One region of the Streptomyces sp. NBC_00086 genome, then DNA from elsewhere that is predicted to be linked to it. Evidence: riboswitches for the same ligand, from Rfam matches in the RefSeq annotation. Region 1 holds a riboswitch; each other region holds the start of a gene.
What was found. A riboswitch is a leader RNA that binds a small molecule or an ion and turns the genes downstream of it on or off. The one in region 1 is predicted to bind cobalamin.

Region 1 (6,983 bases):
AGGGCGATCGGGAGTTCCCGTCCCTGTCCGGCGCAGGCCAGGTCGAGCACCGTGCGCAGTCCGGTGCCCGGCGGCATGCAGATGACCGGGTACCGGCCGAGGTCGCGCAGGGTCACCCGGTCCGCTTCGGCCAGGGGGTGCCCGTGCGGGACCGCGACGACCAGGCGCTCGCTGATGAGGGTGAGCGCCTCCAGCCCGTCGGGGGTGGTGGCGGCGGTTCCCACCAGGGCGAGGTCGACGGCGCCTGCCCGTACGGCCTGCACCAGGCGGTCGGAGTTGTCCTCCAGCAGGGCGATCTCCACGCCGGGGTGGGCCCGGTGGAAGGCGGCGAGGGCGTCGAAGAGGGGGGTGAGGGTGCAGCCGACCACCATGCCGACGGTGAGGCGGCCGCGGATCAGGCCGGTCACCTCGCCCACCGCCTGGGTGAGGGCCCCGGTGGCGGCGAGGGCCGCGCGGGCGTGGTCGAGGGCGGCCTTGCCGGCGGCGGTGAGGGTGGCGGTGCGGCCGGAGCGGTCGAAGAGCTCGGCCCCCAGTTCCTGTTCGAGGCGGCGGATCTGGGCGCTGACCCCGGACTGGCTGATGTGGACGCGCTCGGCCGCGCGGGTGAAGTTCTGTTCTTCGGCGACCGCGACGAAGTATTCGAGCTGCCTCAGTTCCATGACTGCAGATTCTAGTTACCAGCAGAACCAGCTGTTGGACTTCTGATCGCTGGGTGGCGAGGCTTGAACCGCACCCCGAAGAGCTGACCGACCGCAGGAGGAAGCCGTGCCGGACACCACCGACTACGCGTCGTACGAGAAGGCCCTGCACCCCGAGGACATCACCCGCCTGTTCGTCGAGCGGTCCAACGCCGGTGACGCGGCCGGGGTCGCCGCCCTCTACGAGGTGGACGCCGTGATGGCCTTCCCGCCCGGCGAACTGACGGTGGGGCGGGAGGCCATCCGCGCCCTGTGGGAGCGGGTGCTCGCGAACCGGCCCCGCTTCGAGCCGGAGCCCCCGCTGCCGACGCTGGTGAGCGAGGGCATCGCCCTCACCTCCACCCCTCCGAGCGACGGCGCCGGGGCCCGCGCCCAGGTCGTACGCCGCCAGCCGGACGGCAGCTGGCTGCGACTGCTGGACCAGCCGGAGTTCGCGCCGGGCGCGGGCGGAGCCTCGTAGGCCGTCTCCTGCGGATCGCTCCCGGCCTCAGGCCGCCGGCGGGCGCATGGTCTGGCGGAGCGTGGCCCCCGCGCCCAGTCCCGCGAGCCAGTCGTCCAGTTCGGCCAGGGCGGGCGGGCCCAGGAGGGCCGGGTCCACCGTGGTGCGGAGCTGGTGGGGCACCCCCGAGGCGAGCAGGAGGCGCAGGCTGCGCTCCGCCGAGGCGGCGGCGTGGCCGATGCCGGTGACCTTCTCGTACCGGCCGGGCGGAGCCTTGACGTCGAAGCCGACCCAGTCCAGCAGGCCGGCGTCCAGCAGCCGGGCCAGCCGCCGGGGGAAGGCTCCCCCGGTGTGCAGCCCGACCTCCAGGCCCAGCGCACGGGCCTCCCGCACGGCCTGCGGCAGGCCGCGCTGGAGCAGCGGTTCGCCGCCCGAGAAGACGATCCCGTCGAGCAGTCCCGTCCGGCGGGCGAGGTGGCCGAGCACCTCGTCCCAGGAGACGGCGGCGGGGGCCCGGGCGGGCAGCAGGCCCGGGTTGTGGCAGTAGCCGCACCGCCAGGGGCAGCCCTGGCAGAAGACGGTGGTGACCAGGCGGCCGGGCCAGTCGCAGGTGGACAGCCGGGACCAGCCGCCGATCCGGACGACCTCGCCGGGCGCCGCCGCGGCGGTCACACCGCGGCCTTGAAGTGGACGCGCTCGGCGTGTTCGCCCTTCTTGCCGATGTTGAAGGAGGACACCGGGCGGTGGTAGCCCATGACCCGGGTCCACACCTCGCACGCCGCCCCGCACGTGGGGCAGGTGGGCTGCTCCCCCGCCAGGTAGCCGTGGTCCGCGCAGATGGAGAAGGTCGGGGTCACCGTCAGGTACGGGAGCCGGAAGGTCTCCAGCGAGCGCCGGACCAGCTTGCGGCAGGCCTCCGCCGTCGGGATCCGCTCGGGGGTGTAGAGGTGCAGGACGGTGCCGCCCGTGTACTTGCCCTGCAGCTCGTCCTGGCGCTCCAGCGCCTCGAAGGGGTCGTCGGTCCATCCGACGGGCAGCTGGGAGGAGTTGGTGTAGTACGGGTTGGCGTCGGTGCCGGCCTGGAGGATGTCGGGGAAGCGGGCCCGGTCCTCCTTCGCGAAGCGGTACGTCGTGCCTTCGGCGGGGGTGGCCTCCAGGTTGTAGAGGTGGCCGGTGCTCTCCTGGAAGTCGGTCATCCGGGCCCGCACCCGGTCCAGGAGGCGGACCGCGAGGGCGTGCCCCTCGGGCGAGGTGATGTCGTGCGCGTCCCCGCTGAAGTTGCGGACCATCTCGTTGACGCCGTTGACGCCGATGGTGGAGAAGTGGTTGCGCAGGGTGCCCAAGTACCGCTTGGTGTACGGGAAGAGGCCGCCGTCGATCAGATCCTGGACGGTGACCCGCTTGAGTTCGAGGCTCTCCTTGGCCAGCTCGCACAGCCGGTCCACCTCGGCCAGCAGCCGCTCCTCGTCACCCGCGCAAAGGTGCCCGAGGCGGGCGCAGTTGAGGGTGACCACGCCGATCGATCCGGTCTGCTCGGCGCTGCCGAAGAGGCCGTTGCCGCGCTTGAGGAGCTCGGTCAGGTCGAGCTGGAGCCGGCAGCACATGGAGCGGATCATGTTCGGTTCGAGCTCGGAGTTGATGAAGTTCTGGAAGTACGGGAGGCCGTACTTGGCGGTCATCGCGAAGAGCCGCTCGGCGTTCTCGCCCTCCCAGGGGAAGTCCTTGGTGATGTTGTAGGTCGGGATGGGGAAGGTGAACACCCGCCCGGTGGCGTCGCCTTCCGCCATCACCTCGATGTACGCCCGGTTGATCATGTCCATCTCGGCCTGGAGTTCGCCGTAGGTGAAGCCGGCCTCCTCCCCCGCGATCACCGGGACCTGTTCGCGCAGGTCCTCGGGGCAGGTCCAGTCGAAGGTGAGGTTGGTGAAGGGGGTCTGGGTGCCCCAGCGCGAGGGCACGTTCAGGTTGTGCACGAGTTCCTGGACGCACTGCCTGACCTGGCCGTACGTCATCGCGTCGAGGCGGACGTAGGGCGCGAGGTACGTGTCGAAGGAGGAGAAGGCCTGGGCGCCCGCCCATTCGTTCTGCAGGGTGCCAAGGAAGTTCACGATCTGGCCGACGGCCGAGGAAAGGTGCCTGGGCGAGGCGGAGTCGATCTGTCCGGGGACTCCGCCCAGGCCCTCGGCCAGCAGGGTGCGCAGGGACCAGCCGGCGCAGTAGCCGGAGAGCATGTCCAGGTCGTGGATGTGGAGGTCGCCCTCGCGGTGGGCGCGGGCCACGGCGGCGGGATAGACCCGTTCCAGCCAGTAGTTCGCGGTGACCTTGCCCGCGGCGTTGAGGATGAGCCCGCCGAGCGAATAGCCCTGGTTGGCGTTGGCGTTCACCCGCCAGTCCCGGCGGTCCAGGTATTCGGTCACGGTCTCTACGGCATCGACGGCAGCGGTCACGGCAGCCCTCCCACGAGGCTCGGCACGGAAGAATGGCGGGCCCTCTTCGAAGGCCCGTGCCGGCAGGTGTCGGACTCGTCCGCCGTGGCGGACGTAACCGTTGCGGGGCAGTCCCGGATTCCCACCGGGTTCCCTGTTGCCTCGGTCGGGGCAAGGCCCCGCCGAACCGGCAAGGCCAACACTACATATGGATGCGACAGCAGAGCGCCACCACTACATATGGGGTGACGAAGGTCCCGAACCAAGGGACTTCGGCCCCTGCGGAGAGCAGCCGCAGGGGCCTCGCGGAGTCAGCCCCGGCCGCTGCTGGCGGCGTGGTACTGGAGGTCCTGCACCTCCACCGTGCGGTCCACCCGGTAGGGCAGCTCCACCCGGGCCCCGGTCCTGCCGTCCCGCACCACGGCCGCCGAGCCGGCGCCGGGACGGAGGGGAATCAGCTCGGAGTGGACCCCGGCCGGGGCTTCGTGCGCGTCCCCGGCCGCCCCTACGGCCGTACGGATGCTCGCGGGTGCGGTCAGGAAGCTCAGGACCTCGACCGTATCCCGGGCCGCGGCGCTGCCGCCCCGCAGCGACATCACGAGGGACTGGCCGCCGGCCGGGTCGGCGGCGGCGAACTGGGTGCGCGAGCTCAGGTACAGCGTGTCCCGGACGATCTTCGGCCAGCCGCCCGTCTTGAACCGCGTGAGGTAGTACGAGGAAAGGTCCAGATAGGCGTGGCCGTTGTGCAGGGAGGGCGCGAACTGGCTGCCCTCGCTGTAGTCGTTCCAGGTGGTGAGCTGGACCCAGTCCGCCCCGTCCTCGATGGCGCGGTTCCAAGTGGCTCGCAGGGTAGCGGTGTTGCCCGCCTCGTCGTAGATCCCCTGGTTGGGGCGGGCGTCCTGGACGGATACGGGCTGCATCCAGATCTTGCCCGCGGCGTGGGCGCGCCGTACGTCGCGCGTGGAGCCCTCCTGGCCGACGTAGCTGCGGCTGCCCCACTCGGAGAATCCGTAGCTGATGGACTCGAACGCAACCCTGTGCGCGCCGAAGTCGAGGAAGAGCGGGACGAAGGCGGTACGGATGCCGTGCCGTGACTTCAGGACGTCCATGACCCGGGTCCACCAGGCGGCGCTCTTCTCCTCCGCCTTGAAGGGCGAGACGACCAGCCGCCCGTCGGGGAGCCGGTGGGCGGCCGGTGACGTGCCGAGGTCCGCGAGGAGGTCGGCGAGCACGGCGGGGTCGTCGGTGCCCAGGGAGGTCATGTCCGGCATCAGCATGATCTTGAAGCCCGGATCCACTGAACGGGCCGCCTCCATCAGGAGGTTGCAGCGTTCGAGGTTCTTCCCGGAGAGGGAGAGCAGGTCGAGGGTGAATCCGTCGATGCCGGCGGCGCGTGCCGTGCGGACTTCCTGCTGGAGGTTGGCGAGCTCCCAGTTGCCGGCTTTGGGCGCGACGGGCGGGGGCCGGTCGCGCAGCAGGCCGCCGTAGCGCGCGTGCTTGCCGCTCTCGCCGTCCGGCTTCAGGTAGTTGCGCGTGTAGTAGTCGACGTCGGCGTTCGCGTTGTCCAGGGAGAGCGGGTACGGGGTGAAGTAGTGGGCGAAGACCAGCTTCTTGCCGGCGGCGCCGGAGCGCAGGGCGGCCGGCTGCGGCAGGTCGAAGGGCAGGGCTCCGGTGGGGCGCGTCCCGCCGTCCGTACCGGACCCCTGGGCCTTCGGGTCCGGGGCCGGCCCGCCCGGGCTCTGCGGGGCGGCGCTGCCCGCGCCGGTGGCGGTGGGGCCGGTGGTGGCGGGCGCGGGGCCGTCGCCGGGGGTCCCGGGCAGGGTGGCGGCCGGGCCGGGTCCCGAGCGGGTCCGTGCGTCCGCGACGGTACGGGGCTCCCAGGCGATGCCCGTCGCGGCGCAGACGCCCACGAGGAGGAAGGCGGACAGGAGGAGGCTCAGCAGGGGTCTTCGACGCCGGAATCCCGCACGGCGCCGGTGCGACGCGGGTCTCGCGCCCCGCCCTGCCCGACGCCGGTCCGCACTCATCCTGACCCCTCCCCCGAATATGCCCGCGCCATGCCCGTACATCGGGCGGCACTGCAGCAGTACAGCGGATTCCGGGGCCCCGGACAACTGTTCCCCGGGGGACGGGGCGGAGGTAGGACAGAGATCGGACGGAGATCGGACGGAGACGGGACGGGATTCGGTGCGCTCGCGAGGGAAAGGCCGCACCTCAGAGCGGCACCTCTGCACGCCCGGCTGGACAAAGGCGTGTGACCTGTACAACTGCTGCGATCACCGGGCGCCACGGGCGATTCACCGGAATAGGGAATTCCCCTGGCCTTTCCAGAAAAGTGGCGCATAATCGTCTTCATGCGGCTTGAAACAACCCTCTTGCCGCAGGTCACGCATGCAGGGGGGCATCGTGCCGATGAGGGATTCCAGAGGAGCCGGTACGTTCCCGGCGACCTCCGCGGAGCTGTCCCGTCTTTTCACCGCCGTGCGGAAGGGCAAAGTGCTGACCGTCACCGGTCGGTTCCGTGAGCCCCGGAGCCAGTTGGTGCACGAGATCGGGCAACGGCTCTCGTCCAATTTTTACGACGGCGTGGCCGTGGTGTCCATGGACCGGCGGTTCGGGGTCCGCGACCTGACGGCCGCTCTGGGCTGCGTACCGGGCATGCCGTTCCTGCCGTGCGGTACGTCGAACGCCACGTCGTGGCTGGCGGAGCGCGACATGCTGCTCGTCCTCGACGGCTGCGAGCACCTCGCGTCCGAGGCCCTGGACTGGCTGCGCGAACTGCTCGCCGTGGCCCCCGGGCTGCGGATCCTGGCCGCCGGACGTGACCCGCTGGCCTTCGCGCCGGAGCAGGTGCACCCCCTGTGACCGGACGCGGAAACGGGTTCGCCCCGGCCGGCGACTGCCGACCGGGGCGCACCCGTTGGAGCGGTGGACCTCGGTCCTGACGGACCTCAGCCCTGGCAGGACTCGTTCCTGACGGAACTCAGTCCTGCCGTGGCTGAATTCAGCCGAGGAGCGCGAGCGCCTCGTTCAGCGTCGCGGACGGCCGCATGATCGCCGAGGCCTTGGCGGCGTCGGGCTGGTAGTAACCGCCGATCTCCGCCGGGGCGCCCTGGACGGCGATGAGCTCGCCGACGATCTTCTCCTCGGACTCGGCCAGCGCCTTGGCCAGCGGGTCGAAGGCGGCGGCCAGCTTCGGGTCGCTGGTCTGGCGCGACAGCTCCTGCGCCCAGTACAGGGCGAGGTAGAAGTGGCTGCCGCGGTTGTCGATGCCGCCCAGCTTGCGGCTCGGCGACTTGTCCTCGTTGAGGAAGGTGCCCGTCGCCCGGTCCAGGGTGTCGGCCAGCACCTGGGCGCGGGCGTTGCCGGTGGTGGTGGCGAGGTGCTCGAAGGAGACCGCCAGCGCGAGGAACTCACCGA
Region 2 (6,983 bases), 530 kb from region 1:
ATGATGCCCGAGTCGACCCCCCAGCCGTCGTCGTTGATGACCTTGCCGTCCAGGATCCGCGCCCCGGGCGCCACGCCCTTGTAGCGGCCCCCCGACTGGGCGCCGGTCCCGGCGACGGTGGAGGCCACGTGGGTGCCGTGCCCGTTGCGGTCGAGGGAGTCGGGAGCGTCGCTGAAGTTCTTCTCGGCGATCTCGATGCCCTTGAGGTCCGGGTGGGCCTGGTCGACGCCCGTGTCCAGGACCGCGACCTTGACGCCCGTGCCGGTGTACCCGGCCTTCCACATGACGGGTGCGCCGATCTGCGGCACGCTCGTGTCGAGGGAGGTGCGGACCTTGCCGTCCAGCCACACGCGGGCGATGGGCGTGGTGGGAGTGGCTCCCTGCGCACGGGCGTCCGTACCGGCGGTGACCGCCGACCACAGGGCCGAGGCCTCGGACTTGGAAACGTCGAAGGCCTCGCCGTCCACGGAGGGCAGCGGACGGCGCTCGCGCGCGATGCGTGCGAACGGGTCACCGGTCGCGAAGGCACCCACCGTGGCGCCGTCCTTCCGGTAGGCGACGATCAGCGGCAGTGCGCCGCGGTGCGCGTCGTCGTACCCGTCCCTGGCCAGCTGGGCGACGTCGAACAGCCGCTGGTCCAGGACCCCGTCGTCGACCAGGCGCAGGGCGTCCACCGGAATGACGTACGTGTGCCCGGACTCGCGCCGGACCGAGAAGGTGGTCTTCTCGCGGCCGGCACCCTGGGTGATCCGGACGACGGCGCCGTCGCCGCCGACGACCACGCGGTCACCGGTGATCAGCGTCACCGTGGCCTCCGTCGACGGTTTCGCGCCGGCCTTCGCGGCGGCCTTCGTGCCCTGGTCCGAGTCCTGGTGCGTGCCCTGTGCCGTGGAGTTCGCGGCCAGTGCCGGCTGGGCGCCGGCCGCGGCCGTTCCCATGATCAGCGTCCCGGCCACAGCGGCTGTGAGCGCCGCTGTTCCCGCCCTTGTCCTGGATGCCACCCGTTTCCCCCAATTCGGAATGCGCGCCAGCGCGTTCGCCGGTATCACGCACCCGGAACGGCATTCGGTTCTCCACGGCCACAAGAGGGAGGGTGCGTTCCGCGGGGACGCACCCCAGGGGGTGATCGGAGGGGGGGGCGCCGGCGTCCTCCGGGGGCGCGTCGCGAAGGCAACCGTCCACGGCGCAATACGTTTCGTCTCAAGGTGCGGACGTCAGCCGGACCGGCCGCGGCGGGATGAGCCCCTTCCGGTATCGCCCTGACCAGCGAAGACGGTCCGCCCATCGACGGGGTCGGGTCCGCCGGCGCCCGCACCCCGGGAGGAGACTCGTCGCGTTTGATCACCGAATTCAGTGGATCTTCGGCGTGCGCCATGGCATGGTTGGTCTCACCGAAGGGGCGTAGCTCAGTTGGTAGAGCACCGGTCTCCAAAACCGGTTGTCGTAGGTTCGAGCCCTGCCGCCCCTGCCAAGTTCGCGTAGGTGTTTCATCGAAAGGGACCCCGGGAGATTCTCCCGGGGTCCCTTTTCGCTTGCCCCCGGGGCGTAGCCTCCCTTGGGTGACGAAGATCGTGACCTATGTGGAGATGACCGACCCGAGTCAGCTCGTCCCCGGCGCTCCGGTCCCGGGCTTGCGGCTCGTCGCCGTGGGCGAGGACCTGTCGCAGGTGCCCGACCTGATGGCAAGGATCGGCGCGCCGTTCCAGTGGCGCAGTGCCCGCCGCGGCCCACAGGAGTGGCAGGCGTGGTTCGCCGAGCATCCGGGCCGGACGTGCTGGCTGCTGACCTTGGCGGACGAGCCGGCCGGCATGGTCTGCTACGACCTCCATCCGGGCGCCGACGTCGAGATCAGGACCTTCGGGCTCTTGCCGGAGTTCACCGGGAAGGGGCTCGGCGGCCACGCGCTGACGCTCGCGATCCGGCAGGGCTGGACCCTGGTGCCGGGCGTGCGCCGGGTATGGCTGCACACGTCCTCGGGCGACCACTCGAACGCGCTGCCCAACTACCACCGCCGAGGGTTCCAGACCTTCAAGACCGAAGAGGACGCGTCGGATTCGGGCATGCCTTAATCAATGGCAGGCCGGCCGGGTGCGCGGACATGATCGCGCCATGACCTCACAGACGATCACAGCAGCGGCATCCGGCACCTGGACGCTCGGCGACCTCACGGTCAACCGGATCGGCTTCGGCACGATGCGCCTGACGCAGCACGGTGAGGCATTCGCGGCCGGGGCGGTTCCGCGGGACCGCGACCAGGCGATCGCCGTACTGCGCCGCGCGGTCGAGCTGGGCGTGAACCACGTCGACACCGCCGCGTTCTACTTCTCCTCGTCGCGCTCGGCCAACGAGCTGATCAACCGGGCACTGGCCCCCTACCCGGACGAGCTCGTCATCACCACCAAGGTCGGACCGGGCCGCGACCCCTCGGGCCAGTGGCTGCCGCACGCCGCGCCCGAGCAGTTGCGCGGCCAGGTCGAGGAGAACCTGCGCCAGCTCGGCCGCGACCACCTCGACGTGGTGAACCTGCGCATCGTCGGCAGCGACTCCATCGCCGAGCGCTTCGGCGCACTGGCCGACCTGCGTACGGCCGGACTCATCCGGCACCTGGGCCTGTCCAACGTCCGCACCCACCACCTCGCCGAGGCCCGGAGCATCGCACCGGTGGTCTGCGTCCAGAACATGTACGGCATCGGAGCGTCCCCCGAAGAGAAGGAGCTCCTGGACATCTGTGGTGAGCAGGGGATCGCGTTCGTGCCGTTCTACTCGATCGCCGGAACCGGACGCACCGCCGGCGCCACCACCGGACCGAGCCGTGAAGTCCGCTCCGTCGCACGCGCCCACGGCGTGAGCGCAGCCCAGATCCGGCTGGCATGGACCCTGCACCAGGGCTCCCACGTTCTGGCCATCCCCGGCACCGGCGACCTCGGCCACCTGGCCGAGAACGTCGCCGCCGGCTGCCTGCGGTTGTCCGAGGGCGAGCTCGCGACCCTGGCCGCTGACCGGTACGAGACGGCATGAGGCGGTGGCCGACCGGCCACCGCCCGGATTCCGCCCCGCCCTCGGAGGGGCTCAGTAGGTCGGGCAGAGGTTGGCCTGAACGGCCGCGACGATCAGGGCGGACTTGACGGGACCGAAGCCGTCGGGGTGGTTCGGGCCGATGAAGCGCTGGTTCGCGCCGGCCAGTCGCTTGGCCGGGTCCTTCTCGCCCTTGATGGACTGGCACTGGTCGAGACCGCGCGAGACGGCCTTGTCGTCCTTGCCGTTGACGATCTCGGGGTCGATCGCGTCGAGCGCGGCCAGGTAGGCGGCGCGCTGCGCGGGTGCGGGGCTCGGCGGGAGGCCGGTGTCGGGGCGGGCCGCGCTCGGATCGGCGCTGGGCTTGCCGCTCGGACCGGTGCTCGGCACGGTCGAAGCCGGGGCGGAGGTCTTGCCGGGGGCCGGAGCGTCGGAGTCGCTGCCGCACCCGGTGAGGGCGAGGAGTCCGGCGCCGGTGAGGGCGATGATCACATGGTGTCTGCGCATCGGGTCATGATCGCCCGGGTCCGGCACCTGTGGGGCCGCTGTCACCGGGCTGTGACACGGCCCGGCCTCGGCCGTCCCGTTCGGATCGTGCCGGTCGGGTCCGCGCCGTCCGGTGCCGCACCCCGGCGCGCTGCCGGGCGGCGCGGACCGGCACGATCCGAACGGGACGGCCTAGCCTGGGGTAATGACTGCCACCGCCGGGCGCGAGCCCCGGTCCGACCTGCGGGACTTCCTGCGTTCCCGCCGAGCCCGGATCGGCCCCGAGGCGGTGGGCGTCGCCGCTCATCCGGGAAGGCGGCGCGTGCCCGGGCTGCGGCGCGAGGAGGTCGCGCAGCTCGCGGGGGTCAGCGTGGACTACTACACCCGGCTGGAGCAGGGCCGCACCCTGCACGTATCCGCCGAGGTCCTCGACGCCGTGGCCCGTGCGCTGCGGCTCGACGCCACCGAGCGGTCCCACCTCTTCGACCTGGCCCGGCCGCAGCGGTCCCCGGGGCGCGCCGCCGACTCGGCGGGCGGCGGCCCGGGCCCCGCGGGAACCGACGGACCGCAGCGGGTCCGGGCGGGCCTCTACCGGGTGCTGGACGCCCTGGACGACGGCACCCCGGCGATGATCATGGGGCGCCGGCTCGACGTCCTGGCCGCGAACCGGCTCGCGGAGGTCCTCTACGCCGACTTCGGGGCGCCCGAGGGGGACGGGCTGGAGGGGGACGGGCCGGAGGGGGACGGGCCCGAGGGGGGCGCGGTGGGGGCGGACGCTGTGAAGTCGGGCGCCGCGGAGCTGGACACGGTGGAGCTGGACGCGGTGGAGTCGGGCGTCACAGTGGGGTCGGGCACACCGGGCCAACGCGGCCGCAACCTCGCCCGGTTCCTCTTCCTCGACCCCGCCGCCCGCGCGCTCTTCGCCGACTGGGAGAGCGCCGCGCGCGGAGCCGTCGCCGCGCTGCGCTTCTACGCCGGCCGGCACCCGTACGATCCCGCGCTGAGCCCCCTCGTCGATGAACTGGCCGCGCTGGACGCGGACTTCCGCCGCTGGTGGGCCGGGCACGACGTGCTCGAACACACTCATGGCACCAAGCGCTTCCGGCACCCCGCCGTCGGTGAACTGGCCCTGGAGTACGAGTCCCTCACCTTCCCGGACGACCCCGACCAGACCCTCTACCTCTACACGGCCGAGCCGGGATCACCCTCCGACGAAGCGCTGCGGACCCTCGCCTCCCGGCCGGCGGGAGCGGCGCGGGCGGCCGGCGCGGGGCACCCGAGGCGCTGACGCCCCGCCCTTCTGGCAGACTGGGCCGCGTTATCCAGGCGGTGCAGGACAGGAAACCGGTGCGAATCCGGTGCGGTCCCGCCACTGTGACCGGACACCCCCGCGCGGGGACCCGGGAGTCAGACACTGACGCACCGCCTCTTTCGGTTCGACCAGGGGACGCGGATCCCCCGGAGAGGCTTCACCATGTCTTCGTACCCCCGTGCGCTGCTGCGCGCGCTCCTGCCCGTCCCCCTCCTGATTCCGCTGGCCGCGTGTGGGGGATCGCCCGCCGCGCAGGACGCGAAGGCGGCGGTGGGAGCCGCGCCCGGCTTCCCGTACACGGTCACCAACTGCGGTGTCACCAGCACCTATCAGGCCCCGCCGCAGCGTGCGGTCGCCATGAACCAGCACGCCACCGAGATCCTCCTGGCCCTCGGGCTGGAGGGGAAGACGGTCGGCACGGCCTACCTGGACGATGCCGTACTGCCCGCCTACCGGCCCGCGTACGACAAGATCAAGGTCCTGGCGAAGGAGTACCCCTCCAAGGAGATCCTCCTCGGCGCCAACCCCGACTTCGTGTACGGGGGTTACTCCAGCGCCTTCGACAAGGCGCAGGGCCGCGACCGCGAGGGACTGGCGAAGTCCGGCATCAACTCCCGCCTCAGCGTGGAGTACTGCACCGAGGGCAAGGTCGGCCTCGACCAGCTCAGGACCGAAATCACCGAGGTGGCGCGGACCTTCGGCGTTCCCGAGCGCGGCGAGCGGCTCCTCGCGGACGAACGGCGCCGCATCGAAGCCGTCAGCGCACGCGTGAAGGACCGGGCCAAGCCCGCCGTCTTCGTCTACGACTCGGGCGAGGCCTCCGCCTTCACCTCGGGCGGCAAGGGCATCGGCAACGAGATCGTCGCGCTGGCGGGCGGGACCAACGTGTTCGCCGACCTCGACGACACCTTCGGCGACGTGTCGTGGGAGAAGGTCATCGAGCGGAAGCCCGAGGTCGTCCTCATCTACGACTACGGCGGCACCACCGTCGAAGCCAAGAAGCAGCGCCTGCTGAACGACCCGGCGCTGGCCCAGGTACCCGCGATCAAGAACCGGCGGTTCGTCGTGCTGCCGCTGTCCTCCGCCGTGCTCGGAGTCCGCATCGCCGACGCCGTCGAGTCGCTGGGCGGCCAGCTCCACCCCGACGCCGCGTGAGGCTGCGGGCCGCCGGCGCGCTCACCCGTACGCCGGTCGTACTGGCCCTGCTCGCCGTCGCGCTGGCAGCGTCGGCCCTGGCGGGGCTGGCCCTGGGACCGGTACGGATCCCTCCGGGTCAGGTGCTCGACATCGTGCTCGCAGGGCCGGGGCCCGGCGGGGGAGCGGGCGCCTTCGGAGCGATCGTGTGGGACGTCCGGATGCCGCGCGTCCTGCTCGGGGCCGTCGTCGGCGCGGGACTCGCCGTCGCGGGAACCGTGCTCCAAGCCCTCGTGCGCAATCCGCTCGCCGACCCGTTCCTGCTCGGAGCCTCCTCCGGGGCCTCGGCCGGAGCCGTGCTGGTCATCGTCTTCGGCGCCGGGTTCCTCGGCTTCGCGGGCGGCGCCGCCGTACCGCTCGCCGCGTTCGCCGGGTCGATGGGCGCGCTCGTCGCCGTCTACGCGATGGCCCGGCGCGGCGGCGCCATGACCACCGGCCGGCTGATCCTCGCCGGAGTCGCCGTCCAGTACGTGCTGTCCGCCCTGACCAGCCTGATCCTGGTGCTGGCAGCCCACCCCGACCAGATCCGCAGCGTGCTGTTCTGGACCCTCGGCGGGCTCGGCGGTGCACGCTGGGGCGAACTCGCCCTGCCCGCCGGCGCCCTGCTCCTGGGCACCGCACTGCTCGTCGCCCTCGCCCGGCCGCTCGACCTGCTGCTCGCGGGGGAGGAGGGCGCCCGGACGCTCGGGCTGGACACGAGCCGGTTCCGGGCCGCCGTGTTCGTCCTCACCTCGCTCGTCATCGGCGTACTGGTGGCCTACAGCGGGGCGATCGGCTTCGTGGGGCTGATGGTGCCGCACGCCGCCCGGATGGTCGTCGGCGCCGGACACCGGGCGCTGCTGCCCGTGGCCGCCCTGGGCGGGGCGGTGTTCCTGACCCTGGCCGATCTGATCGCCCGTACCGCCGCCGCACCGGAAGAGATTCCGGTCGGCGTGGTCACGGCGCTCGTCGGCGGGCCGTTCTTCCTGTGGATGCT
Region 3 (6,983 bases), 1.4 Mb from region 1:
CTGTGTGATCGCCCTTGTTGCCGCTTGTCCCTGGGAGCCCTGCGCTCCCGGTGTGGCGGCAATGTCGCTACGTTATGCCGTGGCCCCGGAGCGTGACAAGTGGAGGCTTGAATTGTTGGCTGGAATTATCGCTTCCGCACTACGGAAGAGTAATTGAATATCTATCTGCCGCTCGAACGGGACCCGGGGCGTGAGGGGGTCGGGCGTGCCGCTACCCTGAGCCGGTCAACAAGCACCAAGAAGGGGTGGACCCAGTGGCGGACATCGAGAGCGCACGGACGACGTTCGGCAAGTTCGACGTGAACGGTGACGGCTTCGTGACGGCCGACGAGTTCCGTTCGGCGATGGCGGCGATGGGTGACCCGTACGTCACCGGCCCGGTCGCGGAGGCCGTGATCGCCGCCAAGGACTCGAACGACGACGGCCTGCTCAGCTTCGACGAGTTCTGGGCCTCCCTGAACAAGTAAGCCCCCGCGCCGCCCCCTGGCCCCTGCCGGGCCGGGGTGCGCGCGTCAGGCCTGCCGCGGCCCGGCCGCCATGCCCTCCACCTCGGCGAGGGCCTCCTCCAGCCAGCGCAGCCAGAAGGTCTCCAGCCCGGTTCCCGCGTGCAGCACGACCCGCCGCAGCCGGTCCTCCTCGGAGTCCCGCCCGGCCGGGAAATCCTTCTCCTCGATGCCCTCGTACACGGCCAACTGGGCCCGGTGCAGCTCCAGATGCCGCCGCAGCTCCGCGGCCAGCCCCTGCGGCCCGACCACCGCCGCCGCCCGGATCCGCAGCAGCAGGGGATCGCGCACGGGCTTGGGATCCTGACGCTCCCCGACCCACCGCGCCAGCTCCCCGCTCCCGGCGGGCAGCACCTCGTACTCCTTCTTCTGCCCCCGTACGGGCCCCTCGCTGGGCAGCGCCCGGATCAGCCCGGACTCCTCCAGCCGGCCGAGTTCGCGGTAGATCTGCTGGTGCGTCGCGGACCAGAAGTACCCGATCGACTTGTCGAACCGCCGGGTCAGCTCCAGCCCCGACGAGGGCTTTTCGAGCAGGGCGGTGAGGATGGCGTGCGGGAGCGACATGCGGCCATCCTAGGTTTGCGGCAGGTCGAGGACCGCGATCCCGTTCTCCACGGCGACGGCCAGCCGGATCCCGTCGGGGTGCAGGGCCGCGACCGGGGTCGGGACGTGCGGGACCCCGTAGGACCCCTCCCGGCGCGACACCGGGACCTCGGGCCACTCGGCCAGGACGGCGCCCGTACTGGCATCCACGAGGCGGGGGTGCCCGCAGAGGCTGACCACCCGGTCGCCGCCGCAGGCGAGCAGGGTCCCCGCCGTGAACCCGAGCCGGCTCCGGTGCAGCCACCGCACTTCGGCGGCGGACCACACGCCGATCTCGCGCGGGCCCAGGGCCACCGGTTCCTCGTCGTCCTCGCGGCGCTCGTCACCGAGCACCTCCTCGCCGGAGGCGACGGCGACTCGGCCACCGTCCAGCCAGCAGGCGGCGACGACCTCGCCGTCCACCCCCTGGGGCCGGGACACCCGTCCCCAGCAGTCGAGTTCGGCGGCGCCGGCCACCGCCGCGGCCAGGTCGAAGACCCGAACCGCGCCGAACGGATACCACTCCCACCCCGCGGACAGCAGCCGCCGCCCGTCCGGGCTCACCGCGAGCCGGGAGTGGAAGACGTCCTGTGTGTACCGGGCGGCGGGGGTCAGCCGTTCGCCCGTGGCCGCGTCCTCGGTCACGAGGATGTCGAACTGGTCCGGGCAGTGCACCAGCACCTCACGGCCGTCCGGCAGTGCGCCGAGCGCGACCGGGTAGTCGTACTCCTCGGCGTGGTAGAAGCTCCGGTCCAACTCGCGGACGATCTCCGCCCCTTCGAGGAGGAGGGCCTTGGTGCCGCGCTCCTCGTAGACCACCGTCCAGCGCCCCGAGGGCGAGCGCACCGCGCGGTCGAACCGGTAGGAGAGCACGGGGCGGAAGTCGTGTTCGCGCCCGTCCGGCGCCCAGCGGCGCAAGCCCCCGATCGGGTCGACCAGGTCCTCGCCCTCCCAGAAGAGGGACTTCGGCTCCGAGGTTGCCTTCAGCGTCTTCATGGACGCGCAACCTACCTACCGCCAGGCGGCCAGCGCCTCCGGGTTTCGGGGGCCGGGGGAGTCCGGAGCGAGCAGGCCGTGGGCCCGCAGGACGGCCGTGACCGCCGGGGACCAGGCCGGGCGCAGCCCCGCCGAGGTGAGCAGGTCCGGGTCGGACAGGAGCGCCTCGGCCGGGCCGAAGCGGATGCCGGACGGGGTCAGGACCGCCGCGTCGTCGGCCCAGCGGACCGCCAGGTCCACGTCGTGGGTGGCCATCACCACCGTCGTGCCGGCGGCGCGCAGGCCCGCGAGGACGTCGAGGAGCCGCTCCTGGCCGTCCGGGTCCAGGCCGGCCGTCGGCTCGTCCAGGATCAGTACGCGCGGAGCCATCGCCACCGCCCCCGCGATCGCCGCGCGCTTGCGCTGGCCGTAGGAGAGCAGGTGCGTGGGGCGGTCCCGGACGTGCGTGATGTCGAGTGCGGCGAGGGCCGAGTCCACGCGGGCACGGACCTCCGGAGCGGGGAGTCCCAGGTTCATCGGGCCGAAGGACACGTCCTGTTCCACCGAGGCCGCGAACAGCTGGTCGTCGGGGTCCTGCACCACCAGCTGGACGGACGTGCGCAGCCGGGTCAGTCCGGCCCGGCCGTACGAGACCTCCGTGCCGTCCAGCCGCAGCGATCCCGCGCCGGGCCGCAGGCCGCCGCTCAGCAGCCGCATCAGCGTGGTCTTGCCGCTGCCGTTGCGGCCCAGCAGGGCTAGCGCCCGGCCCGGCGCGATGGCGAAGTCGACGCCGGTCAGCACCGCCGGGCCGTCCTCGTAGGCGTAGCCCGCGCCGGACAGCTCCACCACCGCGTTCGGTGACGGGTCCGGCGACGGGTTCGGCGACGCGTTCACAGGGAGAGCCCCTTCAGGGTGAGGGTCAGGGTGATCAGGGCCGCCAGCAGCCCTGCGGTGGCCGCCAGGAAGCGCCACGACAGGGCCGCCTCCGGTACGAGGACCCGCAGCGCGCCGTCGTAGCCGCGTCCGGCCAGCCCCGCCTGGAGCTTGGCCGCGCGGTCGAAGGCCCGTACGAAGGAGGTGGCGGCGAGCCCCGCCAGGGAGCGCCACACCGCCGCCCGGCCGGTGTGACCGAGCCGGGCCGCCTGGGCCCGGCGGACCTGGGCCATGGAGTCGAGCAGCAGGAAGCCGATCCGGTACATGACCAGGGCCACGTCCACCACCGGGGCCGGCACCCCGGCCCGGACCAGTCGGGGCAGTACGTCGGAGACCGGGGTGGTGAAGGCGAACAGCAGCAGCCCGAGCGAGGCCGCCGAGGTGCGCAGCAGCAGTTCGGCGGCGAGCCGCGGGCCGTCGGGGGCCAGGGACACCGGCCCCGCCGGGCCGCCGACCGCGAACAGCAGCGGCAGCGCCCCGGTGAAGCAGAAGCCGAGCGGGATCCGGAAGGCCCGCCAGAGCTGCCGGCCGGCCACCCCGGCCGGGCCGAGCAGCACGACGAGGGTGGCGGCGGCCACCAGCGGCCCGCCCGGCCAGGGCGGCAGGCACACGGCGGTGACGGTCAGCCCGATCCCGAGCAGTGCCTTCTCCAGCGGGTGCCGGCCGCGCCAGCGACTGCCGTGCGCGGCCACGTCGATCGGCAGCACCGCCTAGGCCTCCGGGGCGGTGGCGGCTGCGGCGGCGGCCGCTCCCTGGCGGCGGCCCTTGCGGACGCCGAAGTAGTACGCGAGCACGCCCGCGCCCAGCGCCGCCTGCAAGGCGAACAGCGCGGACTCGATCTCGGCCGAGGGGGGCTCGTACAGAGGGGAGAACCAGGGCTCGTAATCCGGCTTCAGCTCGGTGATCGCCGTCTCCGCCTGAGCGTCGGCGCCCGCGAAGGGCTCCTCCTTGCCCTCGCCCAGCCCCAGGGCGATCGGCAGCACGGCCAGCGCCGCCACCAGGAGCAGCAGCAGGCTGTTGATCTTCGCGTTCTTGGACATCCCGCTCATCAGGCCGCCGCCTTCTCTTCGGTACGGGCGGAGGTCAGCTTCGCGACGCCCAGCCGGACCAGGTCCGACTTGCTCGACGCCATCAGCAGCCGCATCACCAGGACGGTCAGCAGCCCCTCGCTCACCGCCAGCGGTATCTGCGTGACCGCGAAGATCCCCCCGAACTTCGCGAGCGAGCCCGGGAATCCGGAGGCCGGGTCGGGGAAGGCCAGGGCGAGCTGCACGCTGGTGACGCAGTAGGTGACCAGGTCGGCGAAGAAGGCGCCGAAGAACACGGTCACCATCAGCGGGAGACCGGACTTCCGCAGCAGCCGGTAGACGGCGTAGCCCGCCCAGGGCCCGGCGATGGCCATGGAGAAGACGTTGGCGCCGAGGGTGGTGAGCCCGCCGTGTGCCAGCAGCAGCGCCTGGAAGAGCAGGGTGATCGTGCCGAGCACCGCCATGATCGGCGGCCGGAACAGGATCGCCCCGAGCCCGGTGCCCGTGGGGTGCGAGCAACTGCCCGTCACGGATGGGATCTTCAGGGCGGACAGTACGAAGGTGAAGGCTCCGGAGGCGCCGAGCAGCAGCGTGCTCTCCGGGTTGGCCTTCACCTCGCGGGTGAGCGCGCGGACGCCGTGGACGACGAAGGGGGCGGACGCGGCGCCCCAGGCGACCGCGTGCAAAGGGGGCAGGAACCCCTCGGCTATATGCATGAGTAGGGAGACCTCTCCAGCACCTCGTGGATGGACAACGCGCCCCGGCCGGTCTCCTGGCTCACGGGTTGACGTCCATGCTCCGCCTTCCCGGGCAGCGCGGAACCTCCCGCGCAGCCCAGTGGCTTTCCCGCAGGAGTGGAGCCGGACTTCCCGATCACAGTGGCGAGGGCCGCACCGGTTTCCCACCGGTTTCCCGAACACCAAGGCCCGCTGACCCTAGTCGGCCGCGCGGACCGGTAACAACCCGCCCCAATCGCGCCGGGCGGCGGCCGGATTCCGCTTGTGCGTCACACCATGTGTCGGCGTCGTCGCCGTCCGACTCAATGCCCCGGGCTGAAAAGGGAGTTCCGTAGGCCCGTGACCGCCGAGGACGGGCTGCCGCGCGTCGCCGCACTATTCCGGCCGCGTGTTCCACCCGGACGACCCGGACGGGTGCGGCCGGGTGGCGGGCCTGCCGGGCGCCGGTGAGGCTGGACGGGTGGCTACCGGAGGAGCGCGACGATGACTTACAACGCCATGTCTCACGACGACCTGCGTGCCGTGGTGATCAACTGCACCCTCAAGCGGTCGCCGGAACAGAGCCACACGCAGGGCCTGATCGACATCAGCACCGGCATCATGAAGCGCCAGGGTGTCCAGGTCGAGGTGCTCAGGGCAGTGGACCTCGACATCGCGACCGGCGTCTGGCCGGACATGACGGAGCACGGCTGGGAGACCGATGAGTGGCCGGTCATCTACTCGAAAGTCATGGCCGCAGACATCCTCACGCTGGCTGGGCCCGTATGGCTGGGTGACAACTCCTCGGTCATGAAGAAGGTGATCGAGCGCCTGTACGCCTGCTCGTCGATCCTCAACGAGCTCGGCCAGTACGCCTACTACGGTCGGGTGGGCGGGTGCCTGATCACCGGCAACGAGGACGGCGCCAAGCACTGCGCGATGAACGTCCTGTACAGCCTCCAGCACCTCGGATACGTCATTCCGCCGCAGGCGGACGCGGGCTGGGTCGGTGAGGCCGGCCCGGGCCCGTCGTACCTCGACCCCGGCTCCGGCGGGCCGGACAACGACTTCACGAACCGCAACACGACCTTCATGACCTGGAACCAGCTCCACCTGGCGAGGATGCTCAAGGACACCGGTGGCATCCCCGCCCACGGAAACCAGCGCTCCGAGTGGGACGCCGGCTGCCGGTTCGACTTCGAGAACCCCGAGCACCGTTGAGCTCGGGCCGCAAGGGACGCGGTCCAGGGCGTCAGATGAGGTCGCGGTGGCGGCCCACCTGGGTGGAGAAGAGGTAGAGCGGGGGCAGGAGGGCGGCGGCGCAGACGGTCCAGAGCGCGGTACGGGCGCCGAACTGGGTGGCGAGGAGGCCGGCGGTGAGCGCGCCGAGCGGCAGCGCGCCCCAGGAGACGAAGCGGACCGTGGCCATCACGCGGGACAGCAGTTCCGGGGGCGACTGCGTCTGCCGGTAGGTGCGGGTGGTGATCGAGCCGATGACGGTGCCGAAGGCGAAGCCGGCGTTGCCCAGGGCGAACCAGAACGCGTCCCCCGCCGACGTGGTCAGCGGGGCGAGCAGGAGCAGCGCGCCGCCGGCCAGGTCGGCCAGGATGATGCCCCGCGCGGTGCCGAGGCGCGTGGTCACGCGGACCGCGACGGCGGCGCCGGCGAGCGCGCCGACTCCGTCCATGGCGAGGACGAGACCGAGCTGCATGGAGTCGAGGCCGGCTCCGCGGACCAGGTAGAGGGGGGTGAGGGTGACGAGGGCCGCGTTGAGGAAGTTGGCGGCGGTCGCCCAGATCATGCAGGGGCGCATGACCGGGTGCTTGGTGACGTACCGCCATCCCGCGCGCATCAGCCGCAGCGCGCTCTCGCTGGTGCGGGGCACGGGGCGGCTCTCGGGGAGGGTGCGCAAGAGCACGGCGGAGGCCAGGTAGCTGGCGGCGTCCACGACGATCGCGCCGACCGGGCCCGTCGCACCGATCAGGACGCCGCCGAGGGAGGGGCCGCCGGTGTCGGTGACGGCGTGCGTGCCCGACATGACGCTGTTGCGGGCGGCCAGCTGCCGGGCCGGGACGACGGCGGGCAGGAAGGTCGAGTTGCCGATGTCGAACAGCACGGTCGCCGAGCCGGTGACGAGCGCCGCGAACACCAGGTGCGGATACGTGAGTGTGCCGATCCACCAGGCGAGCGGCAGTGATCCGAGCGCCGCGAACCGTACGAGGTCGAGCGTGACCTGGAGTCGGCGC
Region 4 (6,983 bases), 2.9 Mb from region 1:
CGGGGGCGTCGGGTGACGTTCGCCGGCATCCCGGCCGTCAGGGGGTGCGCGGCGCGGTCCGCGGCCACTGCCCGCTCGTACCCGGAGACGTTCTTGGGCCAGGCCACGACGTTGCAGATGACCCCCACCATCAGCGACGCGTCCGAGTCGGGGAGCACCGCGGCGAGCTCCTTGGGCAGCTCGGGGACCGCCCCGGGGTCCCGGGCCTCGCGGACGAGGCGGGCGAAGGCGGGGAACTGGGCGTCGCCGTAGAGGGCGGTCTGCAGGGCCTGGCGCAGCATCGTGCCCGTCAGCGGCAGGCCGGGTACGTTCGAGGGCTTCGGGGAGCGGTCCAGCTCCGCAGCGAGGGCCAGGAACAACGGGCGTACGTCGTCCGGGTGGTCGGCGAGCCGCAGCCCCTCCCCCGCCCGCGCCGGGTCCGCCGCCCAGGCCGCGAAGTCGGGGAAGCGGTCGTCGGCGCCCTGCGCCATGTTCGCGAGCCAGCCGCGCGCGACCCGCGTCGGGTCGGGGTCCCCGCTGCTGTCCAGCACCAGGCGGTCGGTGCGGTGCGGGAACTTCTGCGCGTACACCGCCGTCACGTAGGTCCCGTAGGAGACGGCCCACACCGAGAGCTTGCGCTCGCCGAGGGCCTCCCGGAAGCGGTCCATGTCGCGCGCCTGGTTGGCGGTGGTGAAACTGCGCAGCTCCGCGCCGCCGTTCGCGGCACAGGCCTCGGCCACCCGGCGGGAGCGGTCGACGTTCTCCGCGATCCCCCCGTCGGCGCCGGGCCAGGAGCGCAGGGTCGTCAGGCGCCGGTCGGCCGCGTCCAGGCCGCATTCGGCGGTGACGCTGCCGCCGACTCCGCGCGGGTCGAGCGCGACGAGGTCGTACGCGCCGTCCAGTTGCCCCGCCAGCGCGGCCCCCTTCTGCGAGAGCCGCTGCACGCCCGAGCCGCCCGGCCCGCCGGGGACCACGGCCAGCGTCCCGCGCCGGGCGGCGGGACGGGTGCTGGGCAGCCGGGACACGGCGAGGTCGACGTGCGGGCCGGCCGGGTCGGCGTAGTCGAGGGGGACGGACAGCTTCGCGCACTGCTGGCCGTCGAGGTGGCCCGTGTGGGTGCACGCCGTCCAGGCCAGGGTGGGCGCGGCGGCGCGGCCGGCGGCGGTGGCGGCCGCGGCGCCGGCGGTACCGGTCAGCGTGGCCGCCACGGCCGTGGCGGCCAGGGCGACGAGTGCGGTCTTGCTGCGGTAAGTGGTCATGAAACGAGGATGGTTGGGCATCCCCGGCCATCACATCCGGGAGCCGGGAAGGTCGTTCGGGGGGCTAGCCCCCCGGCGAGCCCCCCGTCAGACCACGACCACCGCCACTGCCGCCGCACCCATGAGCGCGGCGGCGGAGTGGATGGCCGCATGGCCGTAGTCACCCGACCAGAGGTGGCGGGCCAGACCGGCGACGGCGGTCAGGCCCGCGATGATGCCGATCTGCGCGAGCAGGGTGACGGTGGAGAAGGGGGTCAGCAGCAGGAGCACCGCGTTCAGCCAGAACGGGGCCGCGCCCGTCCAGCCCCGCCACTCCCGCACGTCTCGCCACTGCTGCCGGTTGGGCAGGTGCGGCAGGCGAAGCCAGTGCGGCAAGTGAAGCCAGTGCGGCGCCTCCCGGCGGCCTTTGGGTCTTCGATGGTCCCCGAGCTCTCGGGTCGCCGTCGCCACCGCGCCGTCACCAGCCTCTCATTCACTTGCACGCAAGACGTCAACTCGCAGGCTGTACAGCCTCCTTGGGTGTTGCGGCGGGGACAAGAGCCCGTTCGGCAAGAAATCCGAAAGCCAGGCCGAAAGTTCCCCACATCGCGGCCTGAATGGCGAGCGAGGCGAGCCGGAACTGCCAGACGAGCGCCGCCGGGAAGCCCGTCGGCACCTCGTTGATGCCGGGCAGGAACGCGTAGGCGACGGCGACGGCCACCACGAAGGCGAGCGAGGCTGCGATCGAGGCGTTCCAGTTGCCCAGGCGCGGCGCGAGGCGCCGGCCCAGGATCAGCGCGGCGGCCGCGAGCAGCAGGCCGAGCGCGAGCATCAGGACGTAGAGGGTGGTCCGCTGGACCGTGGTCTCGGGGTCTCCGACGGCCGGCGGGTTGGCGGGGTACTTGAAGAACGGCACCAGGGTGACGGTGACGAACAGACCGCCGGAGACCAGCAGCGCCGTGGCCCGGGGGCCGAAGCGGCCGATCCGGCCCAGGGCGTAGCAGTAGACGAGCGCGGCGATGCCGCCGAGCGCGATCCCGTAGAGCAGGGTTCCGGTGCCCAGCCCGGCCGTGGCCTGGAGGGCCCGGCTGACCGGAGCCGCCTCGGCGTCACCGTGATCGTGGGATCCGGCTTCCTCCAGGGCGATCGCCGCGTCGACCTGGGACTCGCCCAGGAAGTACGCGACGAGGAACGCGGCAACTCCGGCGAGCAGGCCGGCGAGCATGCCCCTGATGAGGAGCACGCGGGGGGAAATGGGGTTCATGAAGTTTTCGGTCCCTTGCGGATCGGTGGATCAGTGGCAGGGGAAGCCGAGGAGGTGGCGGCCGTCGTGCATCCACTCGTGCACGGTGTCGCCTTCGAAGATCGCGGTGGCGCCCTGCTCGGCGCCGACGAGGTAGAGCAGGACCAGCATCAGAACGCCCACGAACAGCGCCCAAGGGGCCAGGGTGGAGAGGGAGATGGGTGCGACGGCCAGCGGGGCGGCAGTCGTGGGCACGGCGGAGTCGGCCATGGCAGGAACCTCCAGAGGGAACACGCGTCCCGGTCAGTGGTGCTTGCGACGACGGTGGCGGGTCTGACTTTCCTCCCCCTCCGGGAGGATTCACAGTGGCGCGACCGTGCCGGATTCTCAACCGGACTTCCGTCATACCGTCGTCTTGTCGTCCGCCACCGTACCGCTCTTTATGGCGGCCTTACAGCGTCCTTGCAGGAGGGTTCCGTCTCACCGGCTCGTCGCACCGGCTCGTCTCACCGGCGCGTCTCACCGGCCGACGGCGTCAGCCGATGGCGTCGACCACCTCGCCCAGGCCGACGAACTTGAAGCCGGTCGCCTCGCGGTCGCCGTCGCCCGGGGTTTCCCGGCCGTCCTGGACGACGAGCAGGCCGCGGGGATAGCGCGTACCGAGGGGGGCGTTGAGGGCGGCGGCGCCGTCGCAGACCTCGGAGCCGTCAAGGGTGGCGGAGGCCGCGGTGATGCGGAAGGCGCCCTCGAACTCGTTGTGGTCCTCGCGCTCGCGGTCGTAGGCGACGAAGGTGTCGTCACCCTGGCTGGAGGCGAGCAGGTAGCCGTCGCCGTCGGCCTCGGTGACCAGGGTCAGGCCCTCGACGTCGGCCTTCAGGCGCTTGCCCCCGTAGCCGGGATCGGCGCCGGGCGCGCACTCCTCGGTCTCCTCGTCGTAGGTGCCGGGCACGCCGTACTCGCGCACCTTGTCGATCAGCTTCGGCGTGCCGCCGAGGCCCGCGTCGATGCGCCAGATCCCGACGTCCTCCTGCCCCGCGTACAGGGTGCCGTCCGCGGGGTCGACGACCATGCCCTCGATCTGCGGCAGTTCGCCCGGCTCGGCACAGGGCGTCCAGGAAGCGCCGTTCGGCAGGCGGAAGGAGGACGGCAGGTCCAGCGTGCGCACCTGGCGGTAGTCGACCGTGCCTGCGGGGGTGGCGACCAGCTCCAGCAGGGCGATCCGGGTGCGGTTGCGCTGACTGACCGCCGCGTAGGACCGGCCGCTCTTGCGGTCCGTCCAGGTGGCCAGGCCGTACGCGGTCTTCTGCTCGTTGATCTCGGCCTGGTCGGCGGAGAAGACCGGGCGCGCTCCCGGGTCGGTGACGTCGGTGAGCGGGCCGCCGGGCCGGTTCCGGTCGATCCGGTAGATCCGCAGCCGGTCGTTGCCCCGGTCGCTGACCACCGCGACATCGGCGCGCCCGCCGCCCAGGCGCAGGCCGCTGACCAGGTCGACGTTGTTGAAGCGGCCGGGTGCGTCGTCGGCGCCCGGTCCGGCCGGGGCGGGCAGCGACTGCACCTGCCGGGCCTCCAGGTCGTAGACCCGCAGGCCGCCCTGCTTGGCGGTCGCGATCACCAGGCTGCGGCCCGGGTCGGCGGCGTTGCGCCAGATCGCCGGGTCGTCCGCGTTGGCGTCGCCGCCGGCCTCGTCGTCGTACAGCGGCGCGGTCTCGGCCCTGGGCCGGACGGTGCCGATCGAGGAGGCCTGTGCGGGGAGCGCCACGGACCCGGCGAGTGCCGTGCAGAGCACGAGTGCGGAGGCGCGGGCGGCGAGACGTGTGGTCAATGTTCTTCCTTTATGAGGGTTTTGCCCTGAGAGGAAGACGCTCGCGGGGTTGATTGTCATGTCCGCACCCAACAGATGGCCGATGGTTGAACGCGGTGCGAAACCCCGGAAGAATCGGACGGTGCACCCCACCACCGTACGAGTCCGTCTCGTGATTCCGCCTCTGGACGAAGCGGGGCGCCTCCACCGCTTCCCGTCCGCAGATCCGTGCCCCGGGCACGAAGGGCTGCGCGGGCAGGACCACGGCGCCTGGGCCGGGCGGGCCATGGACGACGTGGCCGGGGAGGACCCCGAGGGGCTGCGGAGGTGGATGACCGACACCGCGTACGCGCCCCCGGGCGGCGGCGAGTCGGTCGAGACGCTGATCGCGCGGGTCGGCGCACACCTGGGCGCGCTGGCGCCGGGGACGCACCGGGCGGTGGCCGGGCAGGGCGTCGTACGGGCGGCCGTGGTGTGGGCCCTGGAGCTGCCGGCGGCGGCCTTCTGGCGGCTCGACGCACGCCCGGGGTCGGTGACGACGCTGACGGGGCGCTCCGGGCGCTGGAACCTGCTCGTGGGCGGGCCGGAGGATCCGCCGGGCAGTCCCTGACTCCCCGCCTCACTCACCGCCGCCTCCGCCGTCGCCGCCTCCGCCGCCTCCGCCGCCGTCGGAGTACGAGCCCGAGTGCGAGCCGGGATCGGAGTCGCCGTCCATGCGCGGCAGCCTGCGCCCCGACGTCGGGCCACGACGGCGTGGAACCGCCTGCGCGCGGCCGACCGGGCGGCCGACCGGGCGTCGGGCCGTGGCGTCCAGGACGCCGGCGGCCCCGCGCAGGACGTACTCCGGGATGCTCGCGTCGCGCCCGGCCGCCTCCAGGTGTCGTCTCCCGCTACGGGTCACGCGGCGGTCCGCGCCCTTCACCAGGCCCCATGCGGCCAGCCGACGGCCGATCTCGTAGCCCTCCAGGGAGCGGTGCAGGTCGGCGCGGACCGAGTCGACGCTCCTGGTGCGCCCGCAGAACGCGAGCACACGACGCTCGACCGCGTGCCCGGGCAACTCCCCGCCCACCGTACGCACCTGCGCCTTGTGCACCACGAGCAGGCCGCGCCTGTTCAGCGCGACCATCGCGCTGTCCGCCACCCGCCGCGCCCCACCCGCCAGGAACGCGATGTCGTACACGTCCAGGTCCCGCATCTCGTGCGAACCCCTTGCGAACTGCCGGAACACCCACCGCATACCGGGTCCACCCCCCGTTTCGGCCCGCCTCGTCTGTCAGCAGTGTCACCTGACGGTGCGGCGCCCAACCCCCGTCCTGCCGTCTCAGAGCAAGACTTGAGCTTCACGGCGCGGCGTCGGATCGGGGCGGGCCGGGCTGAGTCGGGCCGCGAACGCGCAGCGGCCCGGACCCCGCGACGCGGTCCGGGCCGAACTACCGTGGGTGGGGAGCGGGCGTCAGGCCACGATCCAGTCGCTCGTCGCGATCACCGGCTGCACGCCGTCGCGGTGCACGGTGCCCTCGATGAGGCCGTACATGCGGTCGGCCGCGAAGTAGACCTCGTTGTCGTTCTTGAGGCCGAAGGGCTCCAGGTCGACGAGGAAGTGGTGCTTGTTGGGGAGGTTGAGGCGCACCTCGTTGACCTTGGGGCAGTTGTCGAGCACGCGCTCGGCCATCTGGTTCAGGGTCTGCTGCAGGGAGTACGAGTAGGTCTCCGCGAAGGCTTCCAGCATGTTCTTGCGGACCTTCTTGTACGACTGGTCCCAGTCGTACTCGGCGTCGTCGGCGGCGAGCGCCGAGTGCGCCCAGCGCGCGGTGACCTTGGTCGCCAGGATGCGGTCGTACGCCTCCTGCAGCGTCGTGTACTTGTCCTTGATGAAGCCGTGGAACTCGGAGTTGGTCGAGTTCATCACGGTCAGGTCCTTCAGACCCGAGATCACCTGGAGACCGGTGGTCTCGCTGTACGTGATCTGCGCGGTGCGCACCTCGGTGCCCTTGAGGGCGAAGGAGTGCTGCTCCTTGCGCGTCGGGACCGGGATCCGCTCCCAGGCGTACTCCTCGACGCGGATCTGCGCCTCGCGGATCGGGGCCTGGGAGGAGACGAAGTGCTTGGCGAGCAGGATGCCGAAGGCCTCGGGGGAGGCGACGCCGTGCTCCTTGGAGAAGGCGTACACCGTGTTCTTGGTGGTGTCCGTGGGCAGGCAGTTGGCGTTGTCACCGGTGAGGTGGACGTCGCGGAACTCGCCGCGCAGCGCGACGGAGACGTTGAGGTCGCGGATCTCGTGCCAGGAACCGTCGCTGCCCTTGCGGGTGACCTTGACGATGCGGTTCTCGGCCTTGCCGTACTGGTTCTGGGCGAGGATGTGCTTGCTCATGCGCTGTCTTCCTTCGGGTACTCGGGAACACGGAGTCCGGTCGTCTGGATCCCGTACGCCCGGCGTCCGGCGGACGCGCAGCCCGCCCCCCGCCGTTCGGTCACGCCGATTCCCCGCGTGGACCGCCCCGGGACTGACGTGCATCCCGGTCCGTAGGTGCCTGTTGATTCCAGCACGTCCCCCTGCTGTTCGTAAGGGAGCGGATCCTCCGATAACAAGCACCCACGGCTTGGGCAACCGTACGATCTGCGCAGGTCAGACCGTGTGCGCGTCGGCCACCGACAGGGCCTCGTCGATGATCCGCAGCCCCTTGTCCACATCCTCGGCGGACACGTTGCAGGGCGGTGCGAC

Region 2: another riboswitch for cobalamin. It lies ahead of OG276_RS02130 (ABC transporter substrate-binding protein); the one in region 1 lies ahead of OG276_RS04690 (ribonucleoside triphosphate reductase).
Region 3: another riboswitch for cobalamin. It lies ahead of OG276_RS10610 (energy-coupling factor ABC transporter permease); the one in region 1 lies ahead of OG276_RS04690 (ribonucleoside triphosphate reductase).
Region 4: another riboswitch for cobalamin. It lies ahead of OG276_RS17470 (CbtB-domain containing protein); the one in region 1 lies ahead of OG276_RS04690 (ribonucleoside triphosphate reductase).

What each region holds. Positions count from the first base shown of each region.
Region 1 covers NZ_JAPELZ010000001.1:1,021,517-1,028,499, forward strand. Annotated here, with positions in the region: gene OG276_RS04675 (LysR family transcriptional regulator) at 1-659, opposite strand, end outside; gene OG276_RS04680 (nuclear transport factor 2 family protein) at 766-1,158, shown strand; gene OG276_RS04685 (anaerobic ribonucleoside-triphosphate reductase activating protein) at 1,186-1,809, opposite strand; gene OG276_RS04690 (ribonucleoside triphosphate reductase) at 1,806-3,584, opposite strand; cobalamin riboswitch at 3,628-3,770, opposite strand; gene OG276_RS04695 (glycoside hydrolase family 71 protein) at 3,875-5,590, opposite strand; gene OG276_RS04700 (hypothetical protein) at 5,976-6,428, shown strand; gene OG276_RS04705 (NADP-dependent isocitrate dehydrogenase) at 6,568-6,983, opposite strand, start outside.
Region 2 covers NZ_JAPELZ010000001.1:488,714-495,696, reverse strand. Annotated here, with positions in the region: gene OG276_RS02160 (S8 family peptidase) at 1-938, opposite strand, end outside; tRNA gene OG276_RS02155 (tRNA-Trp) at 1,396-1,471, shown strand; gene OG276_RS02150 (GNAT family N-acetyltransferase) at 1,560-2,069, shown strand; gene OG276_RS02145 (aldo/keto reductase) at 2,110-3,018, shown strand; gene OG276_RS02140 (hypothetical protein) at 3,070-3,522, opposite strand; gene OG276_RS02135 (helix-turn-helix domain-containing protein) at 3,707-4,789, shown strand; cobalamin riboswitch at 4,801-4,938, shown strand; gene OG276_RS02130 (ABC transporter substrate-binding protein) at 4,976-5,968, shown strand; gene OG276_RS02125 (iron ABC transporter permease) at 5,965-6,983, shown strand, end outside.
Region 3 covers NZ_JAPELZ010000001.1:2,431,646-2,438,628, reverse strand. Annotated here, with positions in the region: gene OG276_RS10640 (EF-hand domain-containing protein) at 255-467, shown strand; gene OG276_RS10635 (PadR family transcriptional regulator) at 513-1,067, opposite strand; gene OG276_RS10630 (hypothetical protein) at 1,077-2,081, opposite strand; gene OG276_RS10625 (energy-coupling factor ABC transporter ATP-binding protein) at 2,097-2,954, opposite strand; gene cbiQ (cobalt ECF transporter T component CbiQ) at 2,951-3,700, opposite strand; gene OG276_RS10615 (energy-coupling factor ABC transporter substrate-binding protein) at 3,704-4,033, opposite strand; gene OG276_RS10610 (energy-coupling factor ABC transporter permease) at 4,042-4,737, opposite strand; cobalamin riboswitch at 4,766-4,960, opposite strand; gene OG276_RS10605 (flavodoxin family protein) at 5,242-5,958, shown strand; gene OG276_RS10600 (MFS transporter) at 5,990-6,983, opposite strand, start outside.
Region 4 covers NZ_JAPELZ010000001.1:3,914,933-3,921,915, forward strand. Annotated here, with positions in the region: partial or broken gene OG276_RS17455 (alpha/beta hydrolase) at 1-1,238, opposite strand, end outside; gene OG276_RS17460 (hypothetical protein) at 1,326-1,613, opposite strand; gene OG276_RS17465 (CbtA family protein) at 1,729-2,481, opposite strand; gene OG276_RS17470 (CbtB-domain containing protein) at 2,512-2,730, opposite strand; cobalamin riboswitch at 2,769-2,905, opposite strand; gene OG276_RS17475 (phytase) at 2,996-4,282, opposite strand; gene OG276_RS17480 (histidine phosphatase family protein) at 4,404-4,871, shown strand; gene OG276_RS17485 (TIGR04222 domain-containing membrane protein) at 4,881-5,498, opposite strand; gene pucL (factor-independent urate hydroxylase) at 5,715-6,632, opposite strand; gene OG276_RS17495 (aspartate aminotransferase family protein) at 6,888-6,983, opposite strand, start outside.